2 linked regions of the Flocculibacter collagenilyticus genome follow. Each later gene encodes a partner of the first gene's protein in a complex. Links are inferred from orthologs where the notes say so. Each region holds a gene or a part of one and is shown in the gene's direction. Other genes may lie near its edges.

Region 1 (6,116 bases):
TGCCAACATAACCCAAAGCTTTGACCAAACATTGGCTAACATTTTCAACGACCAGCCTGATTTTTTACCTGTTGATCAAGCATTTGTTTTTAATTTTAGACAAAAGAACGATAAGTTATTATTGATATGGGACATAGCCGACGGCTATTACATTTACAAAGATAAATTTGAATACGCGATCAAAGGCGCTGAAATGGGTGAAGCACAGTACCCGCCTTCGCGAACAATTACCGACGAATTTTTTGGCAAAAGCGATGTTTACTTTAACCAAGTTGTTATTACGGTTCCTATCAACAATGTAAGCAGTGCAGTAGCTGAGTTAAAAGTGCGCTTTCAGGGCTGTGCCGAAGCAGGCTTTTGCTATCCGCCAGAAAAACAAGTTGTTCCTATTGAAAAAATCACAGCAACACCGACTGTTAGTACGCTCGAAAGCAACAAAGTCAATCTTGAATCAAACAACAAACCTCAATTGGCTGAGCATGCCGAGCTTGCCGATAAATTAGCAAACAGCAACTTATTAGGTACCTTATTAATCTTTTTTATTCTTGGTATTGGTTTGGCATTAACGCCTTGCGTTTTCCCAATGTACCCTATTCTTTCAAGCATTATTGTCGGCCAAGGACAGCAGCTTTCATTGGCTCGTGCATTTTCATTGTCTATGGCGTACGTACAAGGTATGGCCATTACATACGCAGGACTGGGGTTAGTTGTAGCTAGCTTGGGAGTACAATTTCAAGCATATTTCCAACACCCTGCCGTACTTATTAGCATTAGCTTTTTGTTTGTATTGTTAGCATTGGCGATGTTTGGAGTATACGACCTTAGTTTGCCTGAAAAATGGCAGTCTAAACTAACGGGCATTAGTAATAAGCAAAAAAGTGGTAATGTCGCAAGCGTGTTTGCTATGGGCGCATTATCGGGATTAATTGCGTCACCGTGCACCACTGCCCCTTTATCTGGTGCGCTACTATTTGTTGCTCAATCTGGCGACTTAGTTGTCGGAGGATTAACACTGTATATATTAAGCTTAGGGATGGGCGTACCACTGTTAATTATTGGCACGACAGGTGGCAAGATATTACCGAAAGCGGGAAATTGGATGAATACCATCAAGCACATTTTCGGTTTCATTTTACTGGCAGTGCCACTTATTTTATTAGAGCGCATTATGCCATTTAATATCGTGATGGTATTTGCACTGCTATTAGCCTTGGCATTAGCAGCCTACTTGCACCACGTTCAATCTGGTTTGACACAAAGCAAAACTAAAACAGGGGTGTGGTTGGTCTCAATTATCTTAGTGGTATTTTCAACCACGCAACTGTTAAACAACCAGCCGCTTTTTGGTTCTACTAGTACTGTTGGCACATCAAGTTCAAGCCAAAGTAATCAAACCAGTAGCGCTATGAACAGCACGGATAACAGCCAAGATAAGACCGACGCAGCACACGGCGATATACAATTTATTAAAATTAAAACCGTAAACGATCTTAATCAGCAATTAGCCACGGCAGTGCAAAATGGTGAATATGTCATGCTAGACCTATACGCGGATTGGTGTGTTGCCTGTAAGGAATTTGAGAAATTTACGTTTAGTGATATCAATGTACAGCAGTCGATGAAAAGCATGCGTTTACTACATGCTGATGTAACCAAAAATGATGATGACGACATTGTATTAATGGAGTCTTATATGGTGTTTGGCTTGCCCACGATATTGTTTTTCTCGCCAGACGGGAAAGAAGTAACTAGCCATCGTGTGACTGGTTTTAAAGGGGCAAAAGAGTTCCACGCGCATTTGCAATCATTAAAGAGTATTTATTAACTTAAGCACAATATGATAGAAGTTATTTTCAAACATGTATCGGATTTTTTTGATGTAAAAGCTGTTATTGCACTGTTAGCTTTGTTTATTTCAATTTACCAAGTTAGTTCTAGTAGGAAGCATCACAAACTGTCAGTGAAACCTTATTTATGTGACTGGTTTCACCATGATGTAGACACGCTGAGTTTCAGTTTCAAAATTCAAAACAAAGGACTAGGAACTGCAGTAATAAGTGATTATTACATATCTGTAAATGAAGAAAAAATATCTACCAATAACTTGAATGAGTTATTAAAGGAAAAGCTAGGACTTGATTATAGATTGTTTATTTCAGAACTCTCTCAACAAAGCGCATTATCCAAAGATGAAGAAGTTTTCATTCTCAAGGTTGAACACACAAAACTAGAGATTGACAGCAAAGAACGTAATAAACAAATTAGTAATCTAATGAATACAGTAAAGTTTTTACACGATAACTGTAAAGTGAATATATCTTATGAATCTATCTATGGAGAAAAATTACAATATAAAACAATAACCATTCCATGGTAACAGGTAATATATTTCATTAAATACTAAACCACCTTATCCACTTCTTTCAATCACGTCTGATAAGACCAGTATTTTGCTGCTATTTTCGTTGATTTATCTATAATAAAGCGCAATTACTGTGATAAACGTTTATTTGTCTCAGATTTAATGATTTACTTAGATTAACGTTCATAAAAGTAATTCATTTTTTCAATTTAAAGGACAATCGCATCAGATGGCTACAAAATTTAATATTTTAGTGCTTCATGGCCCTAACTTAAATATGTTAGGAAAACGAGAACCCGCTATATATGGTAGCCATTCGTTAGCGCAAATAAATGAGCAGTTAACTGCGCAAGCTGCTACAGCTAATGTGCAATTAACTGCGGTACAAGCTAACGCTGAACACGTTTTAATTGAACAAATTCATCAAGCGTTTGAAAAAGTCGACTTCATAATAATTAATCCCGCAGCATTTACCCACACCAGTGTGGCATTGCGTGATGCAATGTTAAGCGTTGCGATACCTTTTTATGAAGTTCACATTTCAAACGTACATGCCAGAGAAGCATTTAGGCATCATTCCTATTTGTCAGACATTGCAGAAGGTGTCATTACAGGCTTTGGCGTACAAGGTTATCAATTTGCATTACAAGCAGCGATCGAACAGCTGCAAACAAAGAATAAATAATTTATAGGGCATATATTATGGATATTCGTAAAATAAAGAAGTTGATTGAGTTAGTTGAAGAGTCTGGCATTGCCGAACTTGAAATTACTGAAGGTGAAGAGTCGGTTCGCATTAACCGCCATAGCTCAGCCCCTGTGATGGCTCCAGCTACTTACGCAGCACCAATGCCTGCACCGCAAGCGCCTGCTGCTCCAGCTAGTGTTCCTGCACAACAAGCGCCAGCTGAAAGCGCGCCAGCTGCAAGTGGCGTTGCTGGCCATCAAGTTCGTTCACCTATGGTGGGCACTTTCTATCGCGCGCCAGCGCCAGATGCCAGCAACTTTGTTGAAGTTGGTTCACAGGTAAAAGTGGGCGATACATTATGTATTATCGAAGCCATGAAAATGATGAACCAAATTGAGTCTGATAAATCAGGTGTAGTAAAAGCAATTCTTGTAGAAAACGAAGACGCGGTCGAATTTGACCAACCTCTATTTGTTATCGAATAATCCAGAAAGTAAGGCTAATTGCCATGATAGACAAGGTTGTAATTGCAAACCGTGGTGAAATTGCGTTAAGAATTCTACGTGCCTGCAAAGAGCTAGGTATTAAAACAGTCGCAATTCACTCAACTGCAGATAAAGACTTAAAGCACGTACTGCTGGCAGACGAATCAATTTGTATTGGTAAAGCATCGTCTACCGACAGTTACTTAAACATTCCACGTATTATTGCAGCAGCAGAAGTTACCGACGCTGTTGCTATTCATCCCGGCTACGGCTTTTTAGCTGAAAATGCCGAATTTGCTGAACAAGTAGAAGACAGCGGTTTTATTTTCATTGGCCCTACCGCTGACACCATTCGCTTAATGGGTGATAAAGTGTCAGCAATTGAAGCAATGAAAAAAGCGGGTGTGCCGTGCGTACCAGGTTCTGATGGCCCGCTAGGCGACGATCCTGCTAAAAATAGAGCTATTGCCAAACGTATTGGCTATCCAATGATTGTTAAAGCTGCTGGCGGCGGTGGTGGCCGTGGTATGCGTGTAGTTCGTAGCGAAGACGAGCTTATTAAATCAATTCAAATGACTAAAGTTGAAGCTGGTACAGCGTTCGGTAATGACATGGTTTATATGGAAAAATTCCTAGAAAACCCACGTCACATTGAAGTGCAAGTACTTGCTGACGGCCAAGGTAATGCCATTCATTTAGGTGAGCGTGACTGTTCCATGCAACGTCGCCACCAAAAAGTAGTTGAAGAAGCGCCTGCACCGGGCATTACTCCGGAAATGCGCGACTTTATTGGCTCTCGTTGTGTACAAGCCTGTATTGAAATTGGTTATCGCGGCGCAGGAACATTTGAGTTTTTATACGAAAATGGTGAGTTCTACTTTATTGAGATGAATACACGTATTCAGGTAGAGCATCCCGTGACTGAAATGGTAACTGGAGTAGACTTAATAAAAGAGCAACTTCGAGTTGCTGCGGGTCAACCGCTTAAGTTGCGTCAAAACGATATTGTGATCCGTGGTCATGCTATGGAATGTCGTATAAATGCTGAAGATCCAGTGTCATTTATCCCATCACCTGGCCGTATTGACCGCTTCCACCCACCTGGTGGTTTAGGTGTACGTTGGGATTCGCACATATATGCAGGTTACAGTGTACCGCCGAATTATGACTCCATGATTGGTAAGCTAATTACTTATGGCGAAAACCGTGGTGTAGCCATTGCGCGTATGCAGCATGCACTTAATGAAATTGTGATTGGTGGTATTAAAACAAATACGCCATTACATAAAGATATTATGGCTGATGAGAACTTCCAAAACGGTGGAACTAATATCCACTACTTGGAAAAGAAACTTGGCTTATAATTGCTAAAAAAATAAGGCCTTAATTGGCCTTATTTTTTTGATTCTGTTTAACCGACTTTTGATACACTTCTTCAATCTCTTCAAGATTTACTGTTTGCTCGCATATCAATAAAATCTGCAATAATAGTTGCCCATCTACCGTGCCCTGTGAAAATTTGGAGCGCAAATTCGTGACTTTTTGCTTTACCCTAAAACGCCGCCATAGCTCATCTGATAAAAATTTATAATCAATGTTTGCACGTCTGATAAAAGCAGAAAGCCAAGTGCTTAGTGTATCTTTCCACTCTTGTTTAGAGACCATTAATACAGCTTGTAATTCTTGCGAAATATCTTCTGATTTTTTAGGCATATACGTTTTAATTATTAAGACCCAGTAAAAGTACGCACATAGTAACAGAAGATACTTTCTGTTCAATTTATTAATTAAAAATAATTATTATAAGTTAAATATTTTTAACTTTTGTTGACTATTAATAACTACAACTTTATAGTTCGGCACAGTGTAAAAACGACAGGACGTAAAATGACAATAACAATTACACAATTAAAACAGGACTTAGTTAACACTAACTTCGCGAACGACTATCACGTCGACATTATTGAGCAAGAAGATGCATTACAACTTACCTTTCGCCAGTACGGCGACCTCCCTGTAGTGCTTGCTGTAAGCGAAAAACAAATTCTGGTTGAATCTGTTTTAGTTGAACGTAATGAATTTCAGCATCCTGAGCAAATTGACTATCAACTATTAAAAAGTCACAAGTATTTACCGCTATCGACTATCGCAATAGACAATATTGCAGGTATCGATTATTACGTGTTATTTGGTGCATTATCAGTGCAATCGCAGGTGTCAGAGCTCATTGAGGAATTACTCGCACTGGTTACTAACACCATGAACGTCATTGATGCTCTAGAGCCACTTTACAAATTTAATCAATCAGAGTTGCAAGTAAAGTCACAAGAAATATTTCAACAGGGAGATGAGCACAATGAACGTGTTTAAAAAAATATTTACTGCATTTAAAGGCGCTGCCACCAATATCGGTGAAAATATTATTGATGCCAATGGCATATCTATTTTAGAGCAAGAGCTTCATGACGTGCGCCAACATTTAGTAACCGCAAAACAGGGTCATGCTGAAATTACTGCGTCGAGCCTTCGCACCGAGTTAGCCATTGAAAAGATTCAAGCCGATATCGAACATCATGAACAA
Region 2 (4,684 bases), 1.6 Mb from region 1 along the record:
GGTGAGGTTGTTGTAGGTACGCTGGAAAATGGCATGTTCGTGCGTAACAACGATCAAGAGTGGATGCATTATGACGCTACAAATGGTTTGCCGTATGGCTCAATCATGGCAATGTATCAAGATAAGCAAAACAATCTATTATGGGTAAGTACATTAAAAGGCATCTACCGTATTGAATTTGCTCAACTCATCAAGCAAGTTGAGCATATAACCACACAGGAAATTCTTACCGAATTCGACAGGCAGTTAGGGGCAGAAGCTGGGCGATGTTGTAATGGGTTTGGCGATGGTAAAATTGTGCCATTTAACAATAGTTTGTGGTTACCTACAACGCGCGGTATTGTTGAGGTTGAACTATCTCAAAAGCAACGTATTTTACCTAAATTAAATCCACTGATTGAATCTGTAAATACTAAAGATCATTCCCAGTACATATTAACACGCACAAATATTCCTCTTGATGTTGAAGAGCGAGACATCAGAATCGCGTACACTGCAATCGACTATATTTCGGCACAAAATCACCAGTATCGCTATCGTATTTTGCCACTAAATAAAGAGTGGGTTTATGCGAATAAAAGGCGTGAAGCTATTTTTACCAACTTACCGTCAGGGCAATTTATTTTTGAGGTGCAGGCAAAAAGAAAAAGTGAAAAATGGAGTAACGCCGAAACATCTTCTTTAAGGATTAGTATAGATAATCGTTTCTCTGAAACGATATTTTATCGAATCATTATTATCCTGATGATTTTTTATGGACTATACCTATTTTTTAAAATTTTCAAACATCGTGAGCAAGTTAAAAATAAAAACCTGAAGCAATTGGTTGAAGTAAAAACCCGTGAGCTAAAAGAAATAAATACACAGTTAAATAATGCTAACTTACAGTTGCAAGAAAACAGCCAAAAAGACGAATTAAGCGGGTTGCGTAACAGGCAGTTTTTATTAGAACAATTACCGAAAGATATTGAGCATTTTCAGCGTAATCGTGAAGCGTTAATGAAAGAAGGTAAGAGTATTGCGGTACTTGTTATCGATATTGATCTATTTAAACATGTTAATGACACCCATGGCCCAGTGGCGGGTGATATGGTGTTACAGCAGTTTGCCGCACTACTTACCGCTGAAACACGTGGTTCGGACTATGTTGTTCGATGGGGTGGGGACGAATTTTTAGTCTTGTTACGTGATACGCAGGCAGAGAATGTAAAAGAGTTTGTTGGTCGTTTAAATACAAAAGTTGCTGAAGAACAATTTATGCTACCAAAAGGTGGAACGGTTAATATTACATGCTCTATTGGTTATGCATTTTATCCTTTACCAATGATCGGTGGGCAATTAGTTGACTGGGAAGTTGCACTTAACTTTGCAGATTTAGCGCTTTATAAAGTAAAAGAAGAAGGCCGTGATGGGTGGGGAATTATTGAATTTGATGAGCATTTAGACGCATTCGAATTTGAAGATAGCAAGCATTTAGAGCAGCAAACGAACGAGTTGGTCGCTAGTGGCATGATTAAATTTAATGTCCATTTAAGAGCGAAGCATGATTAGTACCAACGTCAGTAAACATATTTAACATACTCAATTTAGTCAGTATTGGTTTATAATGCCTCGAATTAGTTTTTATGCTTTTCTGCATAGCATTTAAATACACGCATCATAATTTAATCTAAATTCAGCAGGATTTAGATTCATTTAACATTTAAAGCATCGGTAGGTAGTTAATGAGAATCGCATTAGGCATTGAGTATGACGGTAATGCTTATTATGGCTGGCAAAGACAGCGCGAAGTGATAGGTGTTCAACAAGTGGTTGAGGAGGCTATTTCTAAAGTCGCAAATCATACGGTTGAAATATTTTGTGCTGGAAGAACTGATGCGGGTGTACATGCAACTAATCAGGTGGTGCACTTTGACACGACATCAATTCGCGATAATAAAGCATGGACAATGGGTGTGAATGCAAACCTGCCTGCGAATGTTGCGGTAAAGTGGGCGACAACTGTAGATGAAGATTTTCATGCGCGCTTTTCTGCCACAGCAAGGCGTTATCGCTATATCATCAGTAATACCAAGCTAAGGCCCGGTATTTTAGGCGCAGGTTTGAGCCATTACCATCAAACGTTAGATGTTGAAAAAATGCATCAAGCAGGGCAGCTTCTGTTAGGTGAGAATGACTTCACGTCCTTTCGTGCGGTTCAGTGTCAGTCAAAAACACCATTTAGAAACCTCATTCATTTAAATGTATCGCGCTTTTCTAGCTTTATTATTATTGATATTAAAGCCAACGCATTTTTACATCATATGGTAAGAAATATCACTGGTAGTTTATTGGAAATAGGGATGGGGAATAAGCCAATTAACTGGATTGCAGAGGTGCTTGCTGCTAAGGATCGTAACCAAGCGGCAGCAACAGCAAAAGCCGCTGGACTATATTTAGTTGAAGTTGATTACCCAGAAGAAATTACGCTACCTTACTCGCCAATTGGCCCATTATTTCTGCCAGATGAATAACCCATAGTCAGTTAGCGTATAAATTGAACGTAAAATGAACGAATATAGTGCTAAATTCGGATAACGTTTCATTTAACGCTAAACTACTAAGACCAGTTTTAAGTATAAATCTATTTACAGCTATGTTTTAATTAGCGGCTAAATTATTCTCTTTTCTAAGAGAATAAGCACAATAAACAACATTTTATTATATATATCTGATTTTTGATGTATGAAGCCTGTTTGAGAGACAAATATGAGCTGGATTGAAAAAATTCTACCAAAAACTAAATCATCACGACGTAGAAATATTCCCGAAGGGCTGTGGATTAAATGTCCGGGATGCGATGCAGCACTCTATAAAACCCAAGTAGATGAACACCATGGTGTTTGTCCTAAATGTGATTTCCACATGCGCCTAAGTGCACGAGATAGAATTAAGCACTTTTTAGATGCGGGCGAGCAAGTGGAGTTGGGTGAAGAGCTTGAGCCACAAGATTTATTAAAGTTTAAAGATTCAAAGCGCTACAAAGACAGAATCGCCGCAGCGCAAAAAGCAACAAATGAAAAAGATGCAATGGTAGTAATGAAGGGCTCGGTTAAAGGTGTGCCTGTTGTTGTTGCATCGTTTGAGTTTACTTTTATGGGCGGGTCGATGGCATCGGTAGTGGGTGCTCGGTTTGTAAAGGCTGTGCAAACGTGTTTAGAACATAACTTACCTCTTGTTTGTTTTTCAGCTAGTGGTGGTGCACGGATGCAGGAAGCGCTAATGTCGTTAATGCAAATGGCAAAAACAAGTGCTGCACTCGCTAAAATGTCTGAAAAAGGATTACCTTATGTGTCTGTATTAACAGATCCTACAATGGGTGGTGTATCGGCAAGCTTAGCGATGTTAGGTGACATCAATATTGGTGAGCCAAATGCACTGATTGGTTTTGCAGGCCCGCGTGTTATTGAACAAACGGTAAGAGAAAAACTCCCTGAAGGATTTCAACGTAGTGAATTCTTATTAGAACATGGCGCCATAGACATGATCATTGATCGTCGTCAAATGCGTGAGAAAATATCTGGCTTACTTGCAAAATTAATGAATTTGCCTTCTGTGTCTCAGGAGCATAGAATCGCATAATTAAATGCGAAATCATCAGTAGTGTAAATTTGTAAGTAAATGACAGAAATTAATCAAAGCCAATCATTCAATACGCTGGATGATTGGCTTTCTTATTTAGAGCGTATACACCCCAATGAAATAGAATTAGGCCTGTCACGAGTCAAGCATACAGCTAGTACTTGCGACTTACTTACTATTCCCAGCAAAATTATTTTAATTGCCGGTACAAACGGTAAAGGCACTACAGCGCGTTGTTTAGAATCCATTTTACTGGCTCATGGATATACTGTTGGTGTTTTTTCTTCGCCGCATATTCATACATATAACGAAAGAGTAAGAATTAATGGTGAAATGCTGCCCGATAATGAGCACATTTCAGCATTTCAAGGCATTGAAGATAAACGTGGCGAAACCAGCTTAACGTATTTTGAATTTGGTGCATTGGCTGCACTTTGGTTATTTAAAAAGCACGAAGTTGACTTTATATTGCTAGAAGTGGGGTTAGGTGGACGATTAGATGCAACAAATATTGTTGAGCCGGATGCAAGTGTGATCACAACGATTGGATTAGATCACACGGACTGGCTGGGAGACGATATTGAGCAAATAGGTTACGAAAAAGCAGGGGTATTTAGAGCAAATAAACCCGCAATTGTAGGTGCGCTTGCTGCGCCTAAATCGATTGTTAATTATGGTAATGACATTAATGCGCAATTGATTGAAGTGGAGCGTGATTATTCTTTTAAACTAACTTCAAGTGAAAATTGGCAGTATAACTATCACTTACAAGATGATACGAACGCGTCTGTTGAGTTTTTATCATTGCCCATGCCGAATATTCCCATTCAAAATGCCGCTACAGCCATTACGACTTTATTGTCACTTAACTTGACGTTAAATGAGCAGAAGTTAATTGAGTCAATATCCTCTCTTACAGTTGAAGGACGGATGCAACCGCTTCTTAAGCAACCTGCATTTTATGTGGATGTTGCTCATAATCCGCAATCAGCAGAATACTTAGCGACACAGTTAGATAAGATGCGAGCTAATAAAGGCAAGATCATCGCAGTTGTTGCGATGT

Evidence for each region.
Region 2: the proteins of accB (region 1) and accD are in contact, whole or in part, in a solved structure (PDB 8UXZ), measured with the Escherichia coli proteins. The link is inferred for Flocculibacter collagenilyticus from one-to-one orthologs.

The regions. Positions count from the first base shown.
Region 1 is NZ_CP059888.1:823,599-829,714, reverse strand. Bases 2,115-4,799 are described here. They hold accB (acetyl-CoA carboxylase biotin carboxyl carrier protein), read left to right. Parts: upstream 2,115-3,064; coding sequence 3,065-3,535; downstream 3,536-4,799. Other genes in these bases: accC (acetyl-CoA carboxylase biotin carboxylase subunit), read left to right, coding at 3,559-4,799; aroQ (type II 3-dehydroquinate dehydratase), read left to right, coding at 2,592-3,047; HUU81_RS03560 (hypothetical protein), read left to right, coding at 2,115-2,377. Also shown: HUU81_RS03565 (protein-disulfide reductase DsbD), read left to right, coding at 1-1,825; more of HUU81_RS03560, read left to right, coding at 1,838-2,114; more of accC, read left to right, coding at 4,800-4,899; HUU81_RS03540 (DUF6471 domain-containing protein), read right to left, coding at 4,919-5,248; HUU81_RS03535 (DUF2170 family protein), read left to right, coding at 5,423-5,905; HUU81_RS03530 (PspA/IM30 family protein), read left to right, coding at 5,892-6,116. UniProt on the Escherichia coli protein: This protein is a component of the acetyl coenzyme A carboxylase complex; first, biotin carboxylase catalyzes the carboxylation of the carrier protein and then the transcarboxylase transfers the carboxyl group to form malonyl-CoA.
Region 2 is NZ_CP059888.1:2,430,770-2,435,453, reverse strand. What follows is about bases 1,717-4,684. They hold accD (acetyl-CoA carboxylase, carboxyltransferase subunit beta), read left to right. Parts: upstream 1,717-2,748; coding sequence 2,749-3,621; downstream 3,622-4,684. Other genes in these bases: folC (bifunctional tetrahydrofolate synthase/dihydrofolate synthase), read left to right, coding at 3,661-4,684; truA (tRNA pseudouridine(38-40) synthase TruA), read left to right, coding at 1,725-2,513. Also shown: HUU81_RS10815 (ligand-binding sensor domain-containing protein), read left to right, coding at 1-1,551.